One region of the Hahella sp. NBU794 genome, then DNA from elsewhere that is predicted to be linked to it. Evidence: predicted binding sites of a transcription regulator. Region 1 holds the regulator's gene; each other region holds the start of a gene.
The links. The regulator FNR, encoded in region 1, switches genes on or off when oxygen is low (the NO sensors DNR and NnrR bind a similar motif). The targets are predictions, from matches to a motif close to TTGATNTANATCAA.
Positions count from the first base shown of each region.

Region 1 (7,330 bases):
GCTTGTGAGGCGGTAGCGGAGGTGGCGGCTTTATGGAAGGCGCCGATTATTCATCTCTCCAGCCATCTTGTTTTCGATGGCGTCAAAAAGAACCCTTATATATCCGCCAACAAAGGACGTCCTCTTTCCGTGTATGGGCGGACAAAGCTGCAGAGCGAACAATGGCTTCAGGAAAACTATAGCAAGCATCTGATCTTGAGGGTGGGCTGGTTGCTGGAGGCTGGCGCTCAAGGCTGGCTGCAGACCATGCTTTCCGCGCTGTCTTCAGGGAAGCGCCTAAACGCCAGCACCGATATGCAGCTGACTCCCGTCGCGGTGGATGATGTGGCGAGAGTCGTAGACGCTGTTATCAAGCAGCTGAGTTGTAATATCTCGGTGTGGGGCGTTTACCATTATGCTGGCGCTGAAGCTGTCACCCACTATGAACTGTTGAAAGCGATTGTGCTGCAGGCATTTGGACAGGAAGAAATGTTGCAGGCCCTGATCGAGAAAAAGGGCGCTGATGTGTTGCCTGGAGTGGCGCTTCCGGCGAATGGCGCGTTAGGTTGTATCAAGCTGCGCAACACCTTTGGCGTCAAGCAGCTTCCCTGGCGTCGTTATCTGCCGGCGTTGATTGAGCAATGTCAGCAGCGTGGCGGCGTAAAACCGGCTGAAAACTGCTTGGAAGAGACCCGTTAACGAGCGTTAAGGGCTGATTCCTTCTGATGCTCCAGACACTTGGTGTCGTGGCGAAGAATTTTCTGCAGTTCGTCCAATTGCAATATCTGAACTTCCCTTCCTTGGACCTTAATAATGCCATTGTTCTGGAAGCGGGTAATGACCCTGCTGACAGTTTCGACGGCCAAGCCTAAATAGTTGCCTATGTCGCTGCGTGGCATAGGGAGTCTGAAGTTTGTGCCGGATAGGCGACGACGGCTAAAGCGTGTCGACAGGGACAATAGAAGCGAGGCAATGCGTTCTTCAGCCGAGTTTTTGCTTAATAGCATAGTGAGCTGCCTGCTCTCCTGAATCTCTTTGCTCATTAATGAGAAAAAGTGGTGCTGCAGGCTGGGGATGTCTGAGGCAAGGTCTTCAAACTTCTCCAGAGGAATTTCGCATACGCTGGTGCGTTCAAGGGCGACGGCGGAGCAGGAGTATTTTTCCATGCTAACGCTGTCCAGACCGATAATCTCGCCAGGCAGATAGAAACCAGTGACCTGTTCCTCGCCTTCCTCTGATACGGTGAATGTTTTGATCGCGCCGCTACGAACTGCGAAGCACGAGCGGAATGGGGTGTGTTGCTCAAAGATATATTCGCCGCGATTGAGCATTTTGCCCTGGCGAATGATTTCTTCCAGGCGATCAATATCTTCAGCCCCGACCGCGATAGGAATGCAAAGCTTGCTCAAATTACATTCGTGGCAGCCTCTGTGTAAGCTAAAAGGAGAGGAGGTTGCTATATGCTTGCTTTCCATCGGTTGCCTCGTGGCTGGATGAGTGAAACTGCTTAAAGAGGCTTCTAGGATAGCCAATAGCTATTTAAAAGCAAATCCCTACAATGGGAAATTTACAGGGAAAACCTGCGCTCGCCTTTGTTTTTACATAGTTTTCACCTTTTGTTACAACTGGGTTTGAGTGTAACGAATTGCTCTTGCTGGAAGCTCGCTGTTGTCCAGAGTTTTGTAGTAGTCGTCCAACTGTGTGGCGTTGCGCAACTGGTAATGTGGTGTGTAAGAAAATGCGCCCAACCCAACGCCATGTAGACAGCTGACTCCCTGGCTAATCAAGCCTGTCCAAGGTAGTGCGAAAAAGTCCTGCGTGATAGGAATAAACGATGCGGACTTAATACGCCGCTTGAAATCTTTTAGCGCCGCTTCCAGGCCTGCTGTGCCGGCGAATTCCATTTTATGGCCGGAGAGTAGGATGCCTTGCGGTCTCTCTGTCAGAATTTCCTCAAGGTGCTCGGATAGTGCGGTGACGGTCGCAGGAGTCACTTTCAGGCGCAGATAAACGGCTTTGAAGTCGAATGCCCGAATGGTCTGCAGCCAATCCCTAAGACTCTCAATAGGGAAGGACTGTGCGTATTCACCAGGATCATTGATGCAGACAATGTTAAAGCCCAACCCTTTAATCAGGGCTAGCGCTTCCTCGGAGTCAGGGCGAGCGTCCAGCTCGATAACATGGCGCGCATCGGCGTCGAAGTTTAGTTTGAACTCCCTGCCCAAATAATACATCACCTGAGTCTGCGCTGCGGGAGTGAGCTGGCGGACCAGATCGCCGAACCAATGCAGGTACTTAACCTGGCTGCCGGCGGGAAGGTTTTGCTTGAGTAGTCTCACTTCTTTCACGACATAGTCGATGTACTTCTGCAAATTAGCATTCATGGATGGGAGTCTGCGGGTGTAATTTTCCGCACTGACAAGTGTATTAAAGCAAGGCGCCTGAACGCTCAGTGCGAACCCGCCTTCATAATATCGAGCCAGAGAGCTGTTGCGATAATCCGCCTCATAGGCTCCCTCGTCCAAGGCGCTCCAGTTCTCACTGGAGAACTCTTTAGGGGGGGAGTTGAGCAAATAAACCCAGCTATCATTACCCCCATTTTGTTTCGCTTGTTCGACAACCTTTCCAACTGGCATATTGGGTCTCCAACCAGGTAAGAAAACATCTGCGCGCGTTTGACCATCATTGTCAGCGATTTTGCGCGCGCGCCTGCTGTCACACTTGTTGGCAAGTGGATCCCCCCTCTCTCCATGCTCAGTGTATCTAGCTCCCGAAAGGGAGTCTTGATATTGATCAAGGGGTGAGCGGGTGGCTGTCTGAGAGGGTGTACTTTAGTCGCAATATCCCTCAAACAATGGGTTTCTGGGACGTTGAGGGATAACATTCATTGCAGCTTTGGGCGGGGAGTTGATATCCTTTGCGGGCATTGAAAAAAGGCGGGCAAAAGTGCAGGCATTTCAGCTATTTCGGTCTTTCGTTTTTTACATTGGGTATGCTTGGGGCGTCATCATCACATCTTTGGTTGGGATGCTGATTGGTCCTTACGTCAATTTTGAAAAGCGTTACTACATCGTCTCCCGGTTTAATGTGTTCGCACTTTGGTGGGCGCGTGTTGTCTGTGGCATACGTTATGAGATCGAAGGGCTGGAGAACATTCCAAAGACGAGCTGTGTGGTTGTCAGCAATCATCAGAGCGCTTGGGAGACTTATTTGCTAGGCGTTATATTTCGTCCTCAGTGTACTGTGCTTAAGCAAGAGTTGATGAAGGTTCCGTTTTTTGGTTGGGCGCTGAAGAGATTGAAGCCTATCGCCATTGATCGGAGTAAGCCGTCAGCGGCGCTTAAGCAATTGCTTAAGCAGGGAAAGGAGCGTCTGACCTCAGGGTATTGGGTTGTAATTTATCCTGAGGGGACACGCGTTCGCCCTCGGCAGGTTGGTAAATACAACAAGGGCGGCGCTTTGTTGGCCGTCAGTGCTGGCGTTCCTTTGCTGCCTATAGCGCACAACGCTGGAGATTGCTGGCCTGCCGGCAGTATTAGCAAGCGTCCAGGCTTGATAAAGGTGAAAATCGGCGCGCCAATTGAAACCAGCGGCCGAGCTACTGACGAAGTTCACAAGGAAATGGAAGAGTGGATAAGGCGGACTTCAGCCGCCTTAAGCCAGGCGTAGAGCTCTCTATTTGTAGTTTGAGTACACTTTGTCCAAATAGCCTTCAGTACGCATCTTATCGAGCACTTTGTTGAGGTGCTCAATGCTTTCGTCAGGTGTGTCCTTGTTCATCGCCAGATATAAACTGGTGTCTCTTATGGTAAAGATAGGTTTGATGTCGGAAACTCCGGCCAGCTTGGCGTAGTAATAGCCTGATGCGGTGCTGGAGATCCAGAGATCAACTTGTCTTTGCTGCAGTCTCTTTGGGTTGAGGCTGTCATCTTCCAGCTCTGAAGCGTTGAAGCCGTTGTTCTTCAAAAACTGCGCTCTGGAGTCATCCTTGTAGCAGCCAATCAAATAGGGCTTGGCGTCTTCTACAGAGTTTATTTTGATTGTTGTGTCATTCCTTGCGAAGAAGACCCAGTCATTCTTGGCGAGGGGGCCGACCCACTTGAACAGCGGTTTGCGCGCGTCAGTCAGTGTAGTGCCGAATACGCCACGAAATTCCTTGCGTTGTGCAAAGTTGTAAGCGTAATTCCAGTTTCTGAGCTTCATGCGGTAGTCGTAACCCGAGCGTTTGAAGAGCTCTTTTACAATGTCTACGTTGATGCCGCTGATAGCGTCAGCTTTGTGTTCGTACTTGTGGTCTTCCTCGCCCATATTAAAAGGCGGGAAATTTTCCGTGACCAGGTTAAAGGTTTCGCCACGAGCAATGGCGGATAGAAAGAGAACAGAAACCAACAATAGCTTCTTAGCGATCATTAAATCACCTCAAACGGCTGGGCGGATAGTGTTCTGACTAACGAATAGTCTGGCTGCTTATTAAACAGCTGGAGTAGGTGACTTCCGAATAAGTAGTTTTCCGGATAAGTGAAAAGAAACGGGCGGGAAAGTCTCTGCGAAGCCCGTCAAATGGGGCTTCGCAGTCTTTGTAAGACTCTGTTGTCTATCTGTATCTGGCGGTAATTTTGTCTAATTCGCCGCTGGAGCGCATTTTTTCCAGGGCTTCGTTCAGTTTGTTAACGTACTCATCTGGCGTTTCCTTGTTAACCGCTAAGAAGAGCTGTGTCTCTTTAACTGTGAATACAGGCTTGATGTTGGTGACGCCATTCTTCGCAGCATAGTATGGGCCGGATACGGGGCCGGATATCCAGAGGTCGATTTGGCCGTTTTGCAGTCTTTTGGGGTTCAAGGCGTCGTCGTCGAGACTGGAAGTCTCAAAGCCATTGGAAAGAAGCCACTGTTCTCTAACGTCCCCTTTATACGCGCCTATCTTGTACTTCTTGGCGTCTTCAATAGAGTTGATTTTAATGGTGGAGCCTCCCTTGGCGTACAGTACCCATCCGTCTGATGCGATAGGGCCAACCCATTTGAAAAGCGGTTTGCGGGCGTCGGTGAGAGTGGTTCCAAATACTCCTCGGAACTCTTTGCGCTGAGCGTAGTTGTATGCGTAGCTCCAATTACGCAGCTTCATGGTGTAACCGATTTTCGCCTTAGTAAAAATCTGTTTAACAACATCAGTAATCAGACCGGTGATATCCTCGGGTCTGTGTTCATACTCAGCATCATTTACGCTCATGTTGTAGGGAGGGAAGTTCTCGGTAACCAGATTGAAAGTTACCTCTTCCGCATTTGCTGATAAGCAGAGAGTGGCGCATAACGCCAAAAGAAGGGAGCGAAAATAATACATGTCTTAACCTCGAATGTAGCTACCCCATTAAGGATAGTCCGTCTATCCGAAAAATCCACGGTATGCCGAGAATTTTTTTTGTTATTTTGTTGATTTTATTAACAAAAGTACACACTGAAAGTGGATGTGCTTTATTTTTATGCGTTTTGGTCGTTGGGTGCGTGGCGGCGGTGCAGGAAATAGGGGGGGGGTAGAAACAAAAAAGCCCGCTTTAAAAGCGGGCTTTCGAAACTTGGTAGCAAGGGGCGGATTTGAACCGCCGACCCCAGCATTATGAGTGCTGTGCTCTAACCAACTGAGCTACCTTGCCGTCTCATTTGAGGCGCGTATTCTGTTGTTTTTTGGTGGGCTTGTCAACCCTAAAAATCATCAGTTTATACGTTAAATCTGAAATGAATTACGTCGCCGTCTTGAACGATGTAATCCTTGCCTTCCAGGCGCCATTTGCCAGCTTCTTTGGCTCCTTGTTCTCCATTGAAGGAGGTGAAGTCGTCATAGCTGACGATTTCCGCCCGAATGAATCCGCGCTCGAAATCGGAGTGGATGACGCCTGCTGCCTGAGGAGCCGTTGCGCCGATCTTAACAGTCCATGCGCGGACTTCTTTTACGCCAGCGGTAAAATAAGTCTGCAGGCCCAGCAGTTTGTAGCCGGCCCGAATGACGCGATCAAGCCCGGGTTCTTCCATGCCCAGGTCGGCCAGGAATTCGGTTTTCTCTTCGTCTTCCAGTTCTGCGATTTCGGATTCCAGCTTGTTGCAGATAGGAACGACGATAGCGCCTTCTTTTTCGGCGATGGCTCGCACCACGTCAAGGTGAGGGTTGTTCTCGAAGCCGTCTTCGGCAACGTTGGCTATGTACATGGTTGGCTTTACGGTAAGCAGGCAAAGCTCTCTGATCGCCAGCATTTCATCCCCGCTGAGATTCAAGGCGCGTACAGGCTTGGCTTCGTTCAGGTGTGGCAGTAATTTTTCCATCACCTCAATTTGCTGTTTGGCGAATTTGTCTCCGCCTTTGGCGATGCGCGAGATCCGCTTGATGCCTTTTTCTACTGTGTCCAGGTCGGCGAGAGCCAGCTCTGTATTGATGACGTCAATATCGGCGGCTGGATCGACTTTATTCGCCACGTGAACCACATTTTCATCAGCAAAGCAGCGCACTACGTGTGCAATAGCGTCAGTCTGTCTGATGTTCGCCAGGAACTGGTTGCCCAAGCCTTCGCCCTTGGAGGCTCCGGCCACTAAGCCTGCGATATCGACAAATTCCATGGTGGTGGGGATGACTTTCTGCGGCTTGACGATTTCCGCCAGCTTTTGCAAACGAGGGTCGGGCATGGCGACGATGCCTGAGTTGGGCTCAATGGTGCAAAAAGGGAAGTTTTCGGCGTCGATGCCCGCTTGGGTGAGTGCGTTGAATAGAGTTGATTTGCCTACGTTAGGGAGTCCGACTATGCCGCAATTAAATCCCATGATATGTCCTCAAAGCTCGGAAATTTAAGTAATTAGGTCTCTATAAAGTCTCGGCGGCCCAGCCTGGGCAGACAATGCAACAAATTTGCTGTCTGGTGTGGAGGGCGGAAAACTAAACCGCAGGCTCAAATTTTGAGGGCTGCGGGTGGTAATCTTGAAACCGGTGCGCTTTAGGCGCGTTAGTGGGCGCAAATTATACGCATTCGGAGAGGCGTGAGCCAGTTGGCAGGGAAGGAAATGCGTCAGGCGCGAAAGCTGTGCAGGCGGTTCATCGCAGTGTCCCACTGGCCGGAAACGATTGCCTCCAGGTGGGAGTCTAGTTGATAAAACGCAGATTCCAGCTTGTCCATATCTTCTTTGTTGATTCTGCCAAGGACATGGCCTGTCACTTTGCTTTTATCTCCGGGATGGCCGATACCCAGTCGCATACGGGGGAATTCTTTATTCCCTCCAAAACAGCGAATGATATCGCGCAGACCGTTGTGTCCCCCGTGTCCGCCGCCAAATTTGAGGCGAAGCGTTCCTGCGTCAATGTCCAGTTCATCGT
Region 1 covers NZ_CP192738.1:5,151,368-5,158,697, reverse strand. The annotation lists gene ACQYWX_RS22525 (sugar nucleotide-binding protein) at 1-678, shown strand, start outside; gene fnr (fumarate/nitrate reduction transcriptional regulator Fnr) at 675-1,454, opposite strand; gene ACQYWX_RS22515 (hypothetical protein) at 1,599-2,615, opposite strand; gene ACQYWX_RS22510 (lysophospholipid acyltransferase family protein) at 2,926-3,648, shown strand; gene ACQYWX_RS22505 (substrate-binding periplasmic protein) at 3,655-4,389, opposite strand; gene ACQYWX_RS22500 (substrate-binding periplasmic protein) at 4,574-5,317, opposite strand; tRNA gene ACQYWX_RS22495 (tRNA-Met) at 5,551-5,627, opposite strand; gene ychF (redox-regulated ATPase YchF) at 5,692-6,783, opposite strand; gene pth (aminoacyl-tRNA hydrolase) at 7,026-7,330, opposite strand, start outside.

Region 2 (7,330 bases), 1.9 Mb from region 1:
ACGCCCTTGAGCCCTTTCGTCACCAGCATCTTACGCTGATATTCCTGGTGCGGTTGTTTGGAGATATAAAGCTGCGCGCCCACCTGTTCATTCGCCATCAGGTAAAACAATTCCTCCCGGGGAATCATGGTGACCTCGATACGACGCAGCAGGAGCTTGCCGAAGTTGCTGGAGAATGAGGAGGCGTTCTCCCGCTGGATGCGCCCTTCCTCCACCAGCTCATCTATGCCGACATAGCGATGCCCCAGCACGCCGCCGAAGCTTTTGCCGACCAGGGACTCCGGGCCGTGGTATTCCACCGGATGCAGTTTAAGAGACACAATTTCATTGCGCCCCGTTACCACGCCGTGGGTCCAATCGTAATGTTCCTCCTGTTTATCGCCGAACCAGGAAGGATTCACCCAGGCCACCACCGCCTGATCGCCTCGCTCCAGATAGCTGTCTATGCGTTTTCTGGGCAAACTCTGGGGCTCAAAGCGCCATTTGCCGCCGCTGAGTTTGCTGAGTTCAGCACACATAATGCTGGTCAGATCATAGCCGTCGCTGTGCAGGCCGTATGGCGGCGAGGTGTAGTAGGTCCACACCGGCACAACGATTTCCGCGCGGCTGTTCACGCTCGTCGTCAAGCCTATCCACAGCGTCAGTCCGAACAGTCTCCACATAGCCAGTCAGTCCTTAGCGTCAAATCTATCGTTCCGCGTCACAAAACCCTCAGCACTCTACGCCTCAGGGCTTCAAGCCGTATTTATCCAGTAGCGCCCGCCATTCCGCGTCCTCATTCAACGCTGGCAGTTGCGCGTTGATGAAATCCCGCACCGCCTCCAGCTTCTGCGTCGCCAGGATCTTGCGCTCATACTGCTGATGGGGTTTTGAGGAGATGAAAAGTTTGTCGCCCAGATTGCCTTGCGAGACCATGTAAAACAGCTCGCCGCGAGGTATCAGTATGGCGTCGAGGCGGTTGCTCAATAGTTTGTCGAGATTCTTGGAAAACGAGGTGGTGTCCTCCCGCTTGATGCGGCCGGACTGCGCGAGATCGTCGATCCCCACATAATGATGCCCCGCCACGCCGCCAAAGCGTTTGCCTTCCAGGGACTCAGGGCCGGTATACTCCACCGGACTTTCCCGCAGGGACACGATCTCATTGGCGCCCCAGACGACGCGATCACTCCAGGCGTATTTGGTTTCTTCCTTATCCTGAAACCACAGGGGGTTCGCCCACAGCACCAGCCCTTGCTCAGCGCCGCTTTCCAGGTAGTGATTAATGCGTTTGCGGGGAAGATACTGAGGTTTAAAAACCCATTCGCCTCCGCTTTTTTCCGTCAGCACCCGGCACAGGGTCGATGTGAGATCATCGCCCTGGGGATCAATCGCAAACGGCGGCGAATCATAGTAGGTCCACACCTGCACCGTGGTCGCGGCCTGAACCAGCGCGCCGAACACAATGCAAAACAACCCAAAGACAGCGGAAGTCAAAGAACGTCCCATGCCATCCCCCATATCAGTTAAACCCAGTCAACGAATGGTGAAGCTTGAGCAATAAGTATAGATCAGGGAAAAGAAGTGAAACGGCGGCGATCAGGCTCTACCTACTTCTACCCGTCTCATCTAAGCGGCAGGCAAGGATGCGGAAACAAAAAAACCGCATGGGCGAATGTAGAGCCGCATGCGGGGATGAAGCGAGGTGAAGCTGGCCTGTTCTCATCCCTGAGCGCAGGCTGCAGAATTCATTGGCGGTTGGCTCCGCAGTCTTAGCCACGAAGCCGATTGCAAGTCGCTGGAATTAAAATTTGTAGCCAACGCCGACCATGTACACCAGCGGATCGATGTCCACGTCGGTTTTGATCTGCGCGCCGGAATCCAGGTCGATGGTGGCGGTGGTGTCGATGCCGATCTTCCAGACCGCCGCGTTAACCACCAGGTTATCGGTCAATTGATAGTCAACGCCCAACTGGAACGCCGCGCCGAAGGAGTTGTCCAGCTTGATTTTGCCGTCGCCCATGGCGTCTTTAAAATCCGTGGTCAGTTCTTCATCAAAGAACAAGGTGTAGTTCACGCCAACGCCCACATAGGGCTGGAAGGCGGAGCCAGCTTCCATCGGGTAGTACTGTAGGCTGACGGTGGGAGGAAGGTGTTTAACCTCCGCCGTTTTCAGATTGTCGCCTGCGACTGAGCCATGAGCGCTGACTTCATGGGAAAACGGCGTCGCCGCCAGTACTTCCAGACCGATATGCTCACGCAACATATAGGTGAAGGTCAGACCCAACTGGGTATTGCTGTCCACTGATACGCTGGAGCCGTCCAAGGAGGCGCCGTTCAAACGCAGGGTTGAGCTGTCATCCTGGGGGTCCACCATCGCGGCGCCGACGCGCAGCACCATATCTCCCGGCTGGTGCGCCATCGCGGAGCCCGCGCAGGCCAGCAGTCCCAGAGCCAACATAGATTTACTTAGCTTATGCATAACATACCCCTACTCTTCACATTCAACTGCAAAATTAAGAATTGATGACGGGGCGGGAGTCTATGCCTTTGCCGGCGAATAATTATGATTTGGATCAAGTGATTAGGGGGGTTAAGGCGCAGCCCGGGTCAGCTTTGACCCAGATCAACGGAAACGCTCTTTCTGCGCCGCCAAGCAGACATCCCGTTATCTTGCGATAGCGCGGGAGCGTGCTATACGTTGTTTAACAGGTTAAGGGAAGAAAGGATGCGGCCATGGAATCCATCATCGATTTTTTCACCGGCAAAGGGTACATGCCTCATGGACACTGTTACCTCTGGAAGCCCGGCATTCTCTGGCTGAACATCAGCTCCGACGCGCTCATCGCCCTGGCGTACATGACCATCCCGATCACGCTGATCTACTTCATCCGTAAACGCCAGGACGTGCCGTTCAACTGGATGTTTATGTCCTTCGGCGTCTTTATCCTGGCCTGCGGAGCCACCCATGTGATGAATATCTGGGTGACCTGGTATCCCGCTTACTGGCTGATCGGGGGGGTGAAAGCCGTCACCGCGGCGGCTTCTGTGATAACCGCCCTGCTGCTGGTGAAGCTGATTCCCGCCGCCCTCTCCATTCCCAGTCAGGCGCAACTGTCCCGGATCAATCAGGAGTTGCAGCGCTCCAATGAAGAACTAATGGCGACCAATCGCAAGCTGGAAGAAACGCAACACCAACTCATGCAACGAGAAAAGATGGCCGCCCTGGGACGCCTGGTGGCGGGAGTGGCGCATGAGATCAACACGCCCATCGGCGTCATCGTCACCGCCTCCACATTGCTGACAGAGGAAACCGAGCGCTTGCAGAAAACCTACGCCAGCGAGTCATTGTCAGAAGAAGAACTGACGGACTATATCAACGCCGCCAGAGACTCTACCCGCCTGATCGCGGCCAACGCCAGCCGCGCCGCCAACCTGATCCAGTCTTTCAAACAGGTCGCAGTCGATCAGTCCGCAGGCGAGGAGCGGCGCTTCAATCTCTCTCAATATCTCCATGAGATCGTCACCAGCCTGTCTCCGGCGCTGAAAAAAGCCTCCTCCAGCGTCAGCATCCATGGTCCGCAAGAGCTGGAGGTTTACAGCCATCCTGGCGCACTGTCGCAAGTGTTGACTAACCTTATATTGAACTCCCTCACTCATGGCTTCGCAGGAGGCCCGGGGATCGTGGATATTCGTTTTGACGTGGTGGACGATCAGGTAGAGCTGCTGGTGTGCGATAACGGCGTGGGAATTCCCGAGTCCTTACGAGACAAAGTTTTTGAGCCATTTTTCACCAGCAAACGTAATGAAGGAGGTAGCGGCCTTGGCCTGCATATTCTTCACAACCTGGTGACCAACGTCCTGAATGGGAAAGTAAGAATCGCCGATACCGGCGCCGAACAGGGCGTCGCTTTCGCAATCGAATTCCCCAGGGACGGCGGCGATAAGCGTCGCCATGACGGTGACTTTACAGCCTGACAGAATTTGGAATGACGAGACTAAAACTACGCTCCAGCCATTCCGGCGACATCGATGGCGCTCTCCCAGAGCCGCCGCCTTGCTGGCTAATATTAATCGTCGACGACGATGAAGACCTGCACTCTATCACCCGCCTGGCTTTGCGCAATGTGGAGTTCCACAACCGCAAGCTGCAACTCGCCAGCGCCTACAGTGCGGAGGAAGCGCGGAAAGCTCTACAGGAAAACGCGGGCGTCGCCGTTATCCTGCTCGACGTGGTAATGGAAAGCGACGACGCCGGCCTGGAGCTGGCCCGCTATATCCGCGAAGAACTGGGCGACCACAATGTCCGCATTATCCTGCGAACGGGACAGCCGGGCATGGCGCCGGAACGGGACGTGATTCTGCGTTACGACATTAATGACTACAAAAACAAGACCGAGCTGGACGCGCAAAAGCTCTACACCTCGGTCATCAGCGCTCTGCGCGCTTATGAAAGCCTGTGCGCCCTGGAGACCCATCATCGGGGGCTGCGACAAATCATTGAAGCGCCGGATTACCTGCAGCCAGGAACTACACTGCAGGATTTCGCGAAGGACATTCTGTCGCAACTATTACGCATCACCGGCTTTGAAGGAACGGGCCTGATGCTGAGCCCACCACCGCCATCCGAGCCCCCAGACGCCTACACCATCCTGTGCGGCTCAGAGGATATCACCGCAGGCGCGCCCTGGTCGCAGGCGCCCATACCCGCCCCCGCACGGGCAGCCATCAAAGCAGCCTTCCAAACCGGTGAAAGCCAGTTCTCCTCGACTGAAACGGTGCTTTTTATTGGCCGTCACGACGAACCCGGTCTCGTCGCTTACCTGGACGGACATACTCCTGATGGGCTGGCGCGCAATCTTCTGGAAGTATTCGACGCCAAAGCCGCTATCAGTCTTCACAATATGCGTCTGCATAACCAATTGGCGGACGCCAACGCCACCCTGGAGGAAAAAGTCGTCGCCCGCACCCAGGAACTGGAGCAAACCCACCTGCAGCTTCTGCAAAGTGAAAAGTTAGCTTCTATCGGACAATTGGCGGCGGGCGTCGCCCATGAAATAAATAACCCCATCGGCTTCGTCAGCTCCAACCTGGGCTCCCTGGAGAATTACGTTAAAGATCTGATGAGCATTATTGACGCAGCGGAAGCCGTGCGACAAAACAGCGATGACGAAAACCCGCGCTGGAATGAATTCAAAACCATCATCAGCGATCTGGAGCTGGACTATTTACGCCAGGATATTCCCGACGTCATCGCCGAAACACGCAATGGCCTTGAGCGGGTGCGCAAGATCGTACAGGATTTGCGCGACTTCACCCGCGCCGGCGAGGGAGAAGAATGGCGTCACTCCCCCATTGAAGCCCAACTGGAAAGCGCCCTGGCTATCGCCTGGAATGAAATCAAATACAAGGCTGAGGTGATCAAAGAGTATGGCGACGTGGGGGAAATCGAATGCCTGCCCGGGCAATTGAACCAGGTGCTGTTGAATCTGCTGGTCAACGCCGCGCAGGCGATCGAGAGTTCAGGAAAAATCTGGCTGCGCACCGGATTCTGGGAGCAAGGCGTATGGGTGGAAGTGCAGGACAACGGCGCCGGCATCCCGGAGGAAACCCGCAAACGCATCTTCGATCCGTTCTTCACTACCAAACCCGTCGGCAAAGGCACCGGATTGGGACTGGCCATCTCTCACAGCATCATTGAACGCCATGGCGGCCGCATTGAGGTGGACAGTACGCCGGGACAGGGCGCCCGCTTTCGGCTTTGGCTGTTGAGCGAGCGTCCGCCGCAGGAGGCCACCCCGGCGAAGGCGGTTTAATCCATGCAAAACCCCGGCGACACGCGCCCGGACAGGGCGCGCATCGTTGACGGAAAGATCAATAGACCTGTTCTACGCCGCCTTCATTGACGATCAGTACTTCCACTCGACGGTTGTCAGCGCGGCCTTCCGTGGTGTCATTGGTGGAGACCGGACGTTGCTCGCCGTACCCCATCGCAGTGATTTTATTGGAAGGGATGCGACCGATTTCTTTCAGCATCTTGGCTACTTCCTCCGCCCGTTGTTGCGACAGGCCCTGGTTCAGCTCAGTGGAGCCGCGATTATCCGTATGGCCGGACACCACAACCCGGGCATTGGGGAACTCTTTCACCGCTTCGATGATTTTGTTCACCAGGGCGAAGTTTTCTCCCTGAATCTCGCTTTTGCCGGAGGGGAAGTTAAACCCGTGGGCGCGAATCAGCACGTTGTCTTTCTGTCTGTACACATCCGCTTCTTTCTCCGTAAACAGAGACTGCACTACGGCGAATTTCGCGGTGATGGCCTGCTTGCGCTGATCTTCCCGCTGCTGTTGCGCCATCAGTTCGTCTTTTTCCGACGCCGCTCTCATCTCACGGGTCTTGGCGTTTTCCAGCGCCAGCAACGCGGAATCGCGATCCGTCATCAGGCCTTGAATATTGGCGCTGACTTGACGCACCACTTCCTTGTTGGGCTGATCGAAAGGCAACTGCTGGTTAATCGGACGGGCGGCTGTCGCCAGTTGCTGCTGATACCACAGCACTTTGTCTTCTTCGTTGAAGTCGGACTCATCGAAGTATTTGACGGTATCGGCGATGTACTCCGCGCGCATCACGTTCCACAGGGATTTTTGCGCGTGGGTCTGCGCCCTTTCGGTATCGGTTCTGTCCGCATCCAGGGTTTTCAGAGCCAGTTGATATTCTTCCTGCGCCATTTCCATGGTTTTGGGGGCCAGGTCGTCAATGTCGCGGCTTCTGGCTGATTCCAGCGCGTCACGGGCGCGGTCCACAATATTGCCCTTGAGCGCGTTCAGCTCCGCCTGAGAATACAGGCGCGCCACTTCCGCACGACCGGCTTTGGCGTCTTCGACGCTGCCTTTTTCAATCATGCCGGTGAGTTTGACGAGATTGTCCTCCGCTTTCATAAACTCGCCGGGGATAACTTTGTCCGCATTAGCCGCCAGGGCTTTCTGCCGTGCGTTGAGCACATCTTCCAGATTATAGGCGGCGACCTCCGCATTGGTGCGGGCTTCACTGATAGAGGCCAGTCCCTGTCTGGCGATGCCGGTGGCTTTGGCGTTATCGGCCTGAGCCCACTGCAGCGCATCCTGATAGGACTTTCTGGCCTGGCTGTAGCGCTGCGGCGACAATACGTTGAGATTCTGTGATTTCCCCTGCTCGACCTGATCTCTCAGTTCTTCCAGGGCGGGATATTGCTGGTAGGCGGCCTGCTCAGTGAGCGCGGTCTGCGAAGCGCAGCCAGTGAGCGTTACGGCGGTGATTACTGCGGCGAGATAGGCGTCTACTCCTTTCATTCTGAAGTCTCCTTACGATGGTTGGATA
Region 2 covers NZ_CP192738.1:3,281,594-3,288,923, reverse strand. The annotation lists gene ACQYWX_RS14640 (amino acid ABC transporter substrate-binding protein) at 1-662, opposite strand, end outside; gene ACQYWX_RS14635 (substrate-binding periplasmic protein) at 727-1,485, opposite strand; gene ACQYWX_RS14630 (OmpW/AlkL family protein) at 1,781-2,458, opposite strand; gene ACQYWX_RS14625 (sensor histidine kinase) at 2,713-3,954, shown strand; gene ACQYWX_RS14620 (ATP-binding protein) at 3,966-5,792, shown strand; gene ACQYWX_RS14615 (OmpA family protein) at 5,851-7,302, opposite strand.
Region 2: a site for FNR is predicted at 2,593-2,606, ahead of ACQYWX_RS14630 (OmpW/AlkL family protein). Genes of this name have one in related genera too.

Region 3 (7,330 bases), 2.3 Mb from region 1:
CCGCGGCAGCGAACTTGACGGCAAATTCATCACTCCACGCATGTTTCCAGAGCAGCGGCGGCAATACTCCCGCTTTCTGACCCAACTGCCGGATTTCGGCAATGAGGCCATATTGGCGGAGCTGGAGGAGCAGAATATTCCACTCGAGGTGAAAGAGGGCCATGACGCCAGCAGCTCCAAGGTGATTTTGCTGTCCTACCTGCCCTGGATCATGTTCATGATCATCCTGTTCTGGCTCTCCCGACGCACGCTCCGCAACTTCTCCGGCCGGGGCGGCGCCTTCGATTTCGACAAGCGGCTGGAGACCCAGTTTGTCTGCCAGAAGCCGGACACCACGTTCGATGAGGTCGCCGGACAAACTAACGCCAAACGGGAAGTACAGGAACTGGTGGAATACCTGCGCGATCCGGACCGCTTCCACCGCGTCGGCGCTTTGGCCCCACGAGGCGTCTTGTTGATGGGTCCGCCCGGCACCGGTAAGACGCTGCTGGCCAGAGCCCTGGCCGGAGAAGCCGGCGTCAATTTCTATCCCATGTCCGCCTCTGAATTTATTGAAGTCTTCGTCGGCGTCGGCGCGTCGCGGGTGCGCCAGTTATTCAAAACCGCCAAAGAGACCGCCCCCAGCATCATTTTCATTGATGAGCTCGACAGCGTCGGCCGCACCCGGGGCGCAGGCTATGGCGGCGGCCATGATGAAAGGGAGCAGACCCTGAACCAGATTCTCGCGGAGATGGACGGTTTCGCCGGGCACGACGCCGTCATCGTATTGGCCGCCACCAATCGCCCGGACGTACTGGACCCGGCGCTGATGCGCCCCGGTCGCTTTGACCGTCACGTCACCCTGGATTTGCCGGATCAGGAAGGCCGCGTCGCGATTCTCAAGGTTCACGCCAAACGCATTCCTCTGGCGGACGACGTCAATCTCCCCCAGATCGCAGCGGGGACGCCTGGGTTCTCCGGCGCAGACCTGAAAAACCTGATCAACGAAGCCGCCATTCAGGCCGCACGGGAAAATCGGGACCACGTACACAGTCTGGATTTCGACATCGCCCGGGATAAAATTATTATGGGCGCGGAGCGCACTCTGATCATTCCGCCGGATGAGAAACATCGTCTCGCCGTACATGAGTCCGGGCACACCTTGGTCGCCTATTACCTGCCCAATACCGATCCGCTGTACAAAGTCTCCATTGTCCCCCACGGACGCAGTTTGGGCGGCACCCATCAAATGCCCTTGCAGGAACGACATACTTACCCGGAAGAGTATCTGCGCGACAAGCTCGCTGTGATGCTGGCGGGGCGCATCGCCGAGCGTGAGTTGCTGGGCAGCGTCAGCACCGGCGCTGACGACGATATTCATCAGGCGACGGGGCTCGCCCGCGCCATGGTCAGTCGTTGGGGCATGTCGAAAGAGGTGGGGCCAGTGGATCTGCGCGACAGCGAAGAACATCCTTTCCTCGGTCGCGAAATGGCCCAGCCGCACCACCACAGCGAGTTCTCAGCGGAAATCATCGACAAGGCCGTGCGCGAGCTGCTGGTGTCCTCGGAAACCATCGCCGCCGAGCTGATTCGCACGCACCGGGAAAGGCTGGACAAACTGGTGTCATTGCTGGAGCGCTCAGAGACGCTGCACAAGGCGCAGATAGACGAATGCCTGCAAACCGGGGCGTCGTAACGCCCCGAGTGGGACCGCTGGCGAGAGTGCGCCAGGGAACCGCTGAAAAACTATCTGCGGTGTCGCCAATGTTGTTCAGAGGTGCTCTAGTCGCCTTTGATTTCCACTTCTCTGCCTTTCACCGTGACTTCGCCGGCCTTGGGCACTTTCAACGTTAATACGCCGTTCTTGAAGTTCGCATACAAACGCTCGCCGTCAGCGTTGTCCGGCAAAGTGAGGATACGCATAAAGCTGCCGTAGCTACGCTCCACGCAGTGATAATCCTCTCTTTTTTCTTCCGATTCATGCTTCTTTTCGCCGCTGATTGTCAGCCGTTGGCCGTCCAGACTGACTTTTACGTCCTCTTTGGAGACGCCCGGCAGCTCGACGCTGATGCTGTAGGATTCCTTGCCTTCGGAAATATCCAGATTAGGCTTCAGCAAGCCCGCCCACTCCCTGCCCAGGCCGAATTCCGGCAGTTCGGGATATTTAAAGGAGTGCAGCATGTCATCGAAAAGGCGATCCATTTCCTGGCGGAACCTCGCCATGGGATAGTTACTGGATTGACGTGAACTGACAGGGACTTCGCTCGCTGTTTTACCTTCCTGGTGCAGCCAGTTCCAGGGAGACCATTTCTTCAGGTTCATATCGACCTCCTCGCTTTTCTCTCCATGGATAAATGCGTCGCCAACGCGCCGTCAAATGCGGGCGTCGACTCAGACACAGTGTAACGCTGCGAGGTGTTCTGGGGTGCTGAAGGCAGGTTGAATCTTGATGGAGATCAACTGATTTTTAGTCGATTAATCACTATCAAATCCCGCGCTGAGCGCAATCTTTTATAACGTCCCAGTAAGAAAAAATGCCACTTCCATCAAAGCATTAAAGCCCTCCCGCAGAACGGGCGTCTACGGGAGAACGATTATCTTCATTTATACGAAGGTGTCCGCCACCAACGTCGGCTTGGCGGGATCAAAACGTACGACGCCAGTATGGGCGTCCATGGCGGTGGCGTGGCTGACGACCACCCAACCACTGTTGCGGTAATACAGAAAGTTAAACGCCACAGGAAGATTAAGGCCAGGCAGATTGTCATTGCCATACTGACTGAAATCAAAGACCGAAATGACGTTGGGCGTCACGGCGCTGATCAGGTTATTGACTCCGACATTGCCGGGATGCTGGTGGTGATAGACGCGAAAGTAAGCGCCGCCAAGAGGCGATTCGGTAATGAAGAAGGCGCAACCGTTCATCGCTGCGGTAAACACGAATCGATGCTGGGGATTATGCCTTGGCACATCGACAAATCCCGGCAGCCCCGCGCCGTTGACATAGGGACACCAGTAGCCGGTCAACGCGCTGTCATTCGCAGGGTGGTCGTGGATCACCGCAAATCTGGATTGACGTCGGCCGCCCACTGGCGTCGCGGCGGGCTGTAAATCGAAACTTCCCATTTTCGTGTACGGCAACAGATCCACTGCGGCCCTTTCAGCCATGGATACGCCCTGCGGATTGTTATTGCGCCTTTGGATATGCTCATCGAACCAGCGATGATTGATCGTATTGTTGTTCAGAAACGCAATGGGATCGCTTATGAACTGGGTATTGCGGTTATCCACGTTACAACTCCTTGATATGGCTGAATATAAGCTCACTGCACAATACAAGCCCAAGCGCCTGGACGCCATCAAACCCGCCATTAAAAATTCATCATGTCGCCGTCATTTTCAGAGCGTCCGGTAAAGCGCCTACTCCAACAGCGCCATGTGATCTTTCACCGCCGCCGCAAGCCCGCCCTGAGTTTCATATCGCTCTTTCACGCACACCTCATACGCTCGACGCATTTGCGCCGCGCAGCGATGCGCCGGCATGCGTCCTTCGCCGGTTCCCAGACCGGGACATAAGAGAGAGCGAATCTGACGGCCGCCCGGTGCGTTCATTTGATTGTGACGAATCACCGCTTGCAGCACCGCCTTGAAAGCCAGATACGCATTAGCGGTTTGCGAAACGTCCATAGGAACGCGCATGGTGGGAGCGGAAATGAGAAAAGGAATGCTTTTATGATCGGTTTCAACAACAATCGCCTGTCCAACGGGGATCTCACCAAAATATTCAGACTCCAGCGTCTGACGTACTTTCGCTTCCAGTTCCCAGCCAAAGTGCAGGCTGTATTTGAGATCCAGACCGCCGTCCATGTAACCGAAGCTGTTGGCGGGACTCACGATAGCGTCGGCGACCTGTTTCAGAATATCGCCGTCGATGACTTCTACATTCGCCAGCCCATCAAACTGGCGTTTCCAGGCGTAAAACAGATCCAGACTGTACGCCACTAATTGAATGGTAAAAATGCAACCTCCTTTAGACGACCCAGTATGGGCCGCAAGGGGGTGGAATGTAGACGATCAGCCGCAACAAGTCACCACAGATTTCCACTCGGCATATTCTCCAGGTCCTTGGCGCGCTTCAGGTGCTCCAGCAAGGCGAACAGCTTTTTGTTAACCGCCTTCTCCAGCACCCAGCGTTGTCCGCCGTATAAAATCACCGGGCAACTGTCGGACCAGTCGTAGACATAACCGCAATGGGAACAGGCGTGAGGCCAACGCACATGGTAAATGGACTCGGGCATCTGGGTCAGATAGTCCCGCAACTCCGGGTGATCGTCAGTGGCCCGCAATACGCCCAGCCAGCACTTCTTACAACGCCACTCTTCCAGCTCAGCTCTGATGGGTTTACTCTTTCTCATACAGAATACTGTATATAAATACAGCGTTAAAGAAAAGCGCTTTTTACTTCCACTGCGCGCGCTCTATTGCAGAATGGCGATTGTATCCCGGCAACGGCGAATAATGTCGAGCTGCATCAGCCGGGCCAGACGCCCTTCGCTGTCGCGTATTTGTTTGCGAAGAAAAATCGGGGCCACCAACGAAATTAGCACACCGACCGAGGAAACCGCAGGAAAGATCAACGCGATTTTGTAGGCGGCGGTGTCGCCGGAAAAATGCTGCACGGATTCCGCCAGAGCCCAAGCCACCAGAAAGAACGCGAAAAAGCACAAAGGCAGCGCCCAGCGCGCGGTTTTGTCCCGCTTGATATCCTCTTTGATGGTTTGCGTGCGCTGGTCAAACAGTTTGAGCAGGCTCTGCCAGATATCTCTGGCGATGGCCTCCGTGTTCACCCGGTTCTGCTGAATGGAGCCGACGCGAAATAACAGCGGACGCTCAGGTTTGACCTTTTCCAGCGCGTAGACATCCAAATATTCCAGCCGCCCGCTTTCCGGGCTCACCAGATCGATTTCGCCGCCCGCCAGATTCAATCTGCAGATCACCTGCCCTTTTTGCACTGTTTGCCCAATCGCGGCGATGGGATAGATAGAGCGTACGCGTAACATATCAAGCAGCGTTACATCCGGCAGATGAACGGCTATCTCCATGAACTGGCCTCATTTATAAACCGCGCTGCGGCAGCGTTTCTTTAGTCAACGATTCAAATATAGCCCTATTCCTGGGTTCGGGCGAAAAGGTGATAGTATGACTCCGCCGGGCGTCCCGCCTCATTGTTCAGAGACATCATTATTATGCGCCTCAGAGACCTTAAAGGGCTTGGACCCAAGTCAGAAAAAGACCTCATCGCCATCGGCGTCGATACGCCGGAAAAGCTCAGGGAAATCGGTCCGGTCAGAACGTTTCTGAAGTTGAAGCAAGCCAGCGCCGCCAAACCCAGTCTTAACTTTTTATACGCCATGGTCGGCGCCGTGGAAGATCGCCACTGGATGGAAATCGCCAAGTCGGAAAAGACGCGATTGCTGATGGAGCTGGAGGGCTATCGGGAATTGGAGGAAATACTACGCGCGGAAGGATTGAGTTTGGAGCAGGATTAACCGGTGCGGCTACAGTTACTCAGTTAATAAAGCGATTACAACTACTGTTACCAAAGCCGCCACAGCTAATATAGATGAAGCATTGCGACCGAGTCAGAGTTAAAGCGCATCCATGCGCATGAGAACTCATATGGCGACATGCTCGCCACGCAACTACCTTCATGCATAACCGGCCAGTTTGGAAATATCCGACGCATTGAGGCTGAATATGCGCCAGTTATCCTCGCACTTCGCGCCCTGGGAGCGATAGAACATCGCCGCCGGCTCGTTCGTGGTTAGGACATCCCAGCGAATCTTGCGCCCCCCTTCACGCAGACACTCCCGCGCCAGCGCCGCCATCAGTTTTCCGCCAAGCCCCAGGTAGCGATACTGTTGCTCAATAAACAGCTCCTTGACGTAAATCCAAGGCGTCAGGTCATAGGTGAACGGCAAGCTGTAATACACCAGCATGCCTACCGCTAGTCCATCAGACTCCGCCACATAGACGCCGAAATCGCGATTGACGAATAAACGCCGCTCCAGTTCCTCCAGGGTGACGGCGAAGTCCTCAGCATAGCCTTCAAACTCGGCCAGTTGCCGCATCATGCTCAGCAGGCGCGGTCCGTCCTCCAGGCGCGCCGGGCGGATGACGCAGGGATTATCGCTAGGCATCCGCATCCGTCTCCAAAGTGAAGCCCTCATCAATCCACCCTGTCACGCCGCCGATCATTTTTTTGACCGGACGTTGCAGACTCGCAAGCTTGATCGCCGCCTTCTCCGTCGCATTACAGTGCGGACCGGCGCAATACACCACAAATAAGGTATCGGCAGGATAGGCAGCCAGATTCTGCTCGTTCAGACGCGTATAGGGCAGGCTGATGGAGCCGGCGATATGGCCTTTGCGATAGGCTTCATCGCCTCTCACGTCCAACAGTACAAAATCCTGACGCTTGTTGCTGATGGCGTGATGAACGTCCCAGCAGTCGGTTTCAAACTGCAACAACGCCTGAAAATGCGCCAAGGCGGTTTGGCTGTCTGCGGCGGGAATTCTGGATACAACAGATGACATAAGATTCTCCTTTGGGTTAGTGCGTGATCATTATTGGTTTTCCAATGTCAATCCGCCATTGGCTTGAAAGACATTGTTCGTTAATATCAAGCCAACCTCTATTAAAGAGACGAATAGGAGATCGTCGATGCATAACGTGGCCATTCTGGCGTTTGAAGACGTGGCGTTTTTTGAGTTGGGCTGCGCGGTGGAGCTGTTCGCACTGCCCCGTTCGGGCATCGAAGACTGGTATCAGTGCGATCTCGTCTCGTTCACTCCCGGACCGCTGACGACTACCTCAGGATTTCAGATCTGCGCCCGTCAGGTGGAGAATCTCGATGCCTTCAGCACCCTGGTCATCCCCAGTTGGCCTACCCAGCTCACTGACATTCCCGCCCCCATCGCCAACGCCGTCACACGTTTCTACGAACAGGGCAAACGTGTGCTGTCTCTCTGCTCCGGGGCTTTTCTGCTGGCGGAACTAGGACTGTTCGAAGGGCGACAGGCGACCACCCATTGGCGCTACGGCGACAAGTTCAAAAGCCGCTATCCCGGTGTCGACTATGTGGATGACGTGCTGTATGTATACGATGGCGTGATCGGCTGTTCGGCGGGCAGTTCCGCTGCGATAGACCTCTGTCTGGAAGTGATTCGCGATGATTACGGTTATAAGGTCGCCAACCGCATGGCGCGGGGCATGGTATTGTCCGCCCACCGCAAAGGCGGCCAGGCGCAGTTCGCGGAAACGCCCGTGCCGGAAAACAACAGTCAGTTC
Region 3 covers NZ_CP192738.1:2,817,599-2,824,928, reverse strand. The annotation lists gene ftsH (ATP-dependent zinc metalloprotease FtsH) at 1-1,675, shown strand, start outside; gene ACQYWX_RS12635 (Hsp20/alpha crystallin family protein) at 1,762-2,301, opposite strand; gene ACQYWX_RS12630 (hypothetical protein) at 2,584-3,270, opposite strand; gene ACQYWX_RS12625 (macro domain-containing protein) at 3,400-3,981, opposite strand; gene ACQYWX_RS12620 (hypothetical protein) at 4,068-4,394, opposite strand; gene ACQYWX_RS12615 (hypothetical protein) at 4,458-5,081, opposite strand; gene ACQYWX_RS12610 (TfoX/Sxy family protein) at 5,226-5,528, shown strand; gene ACQYWX_RS12605 (N-acetyltransferase family protein) at 5,688-6,179, opposite strand; gene ACQYWX_RS12600 (rhodanese-like domain-containing protein) at 6,172-6,576, opposite strand; gene ACQYWX_RS12595 (helix-turn-helix domain-containing protein) at 6,704-7,330, shown strand, end outside.
Region 3: a site for FNR is predicted at 2,426-2,439, ahead of ACQYWX_RS12635 (Hsp20/alpha crystallin family protein). Genes of this name have one in related genera too.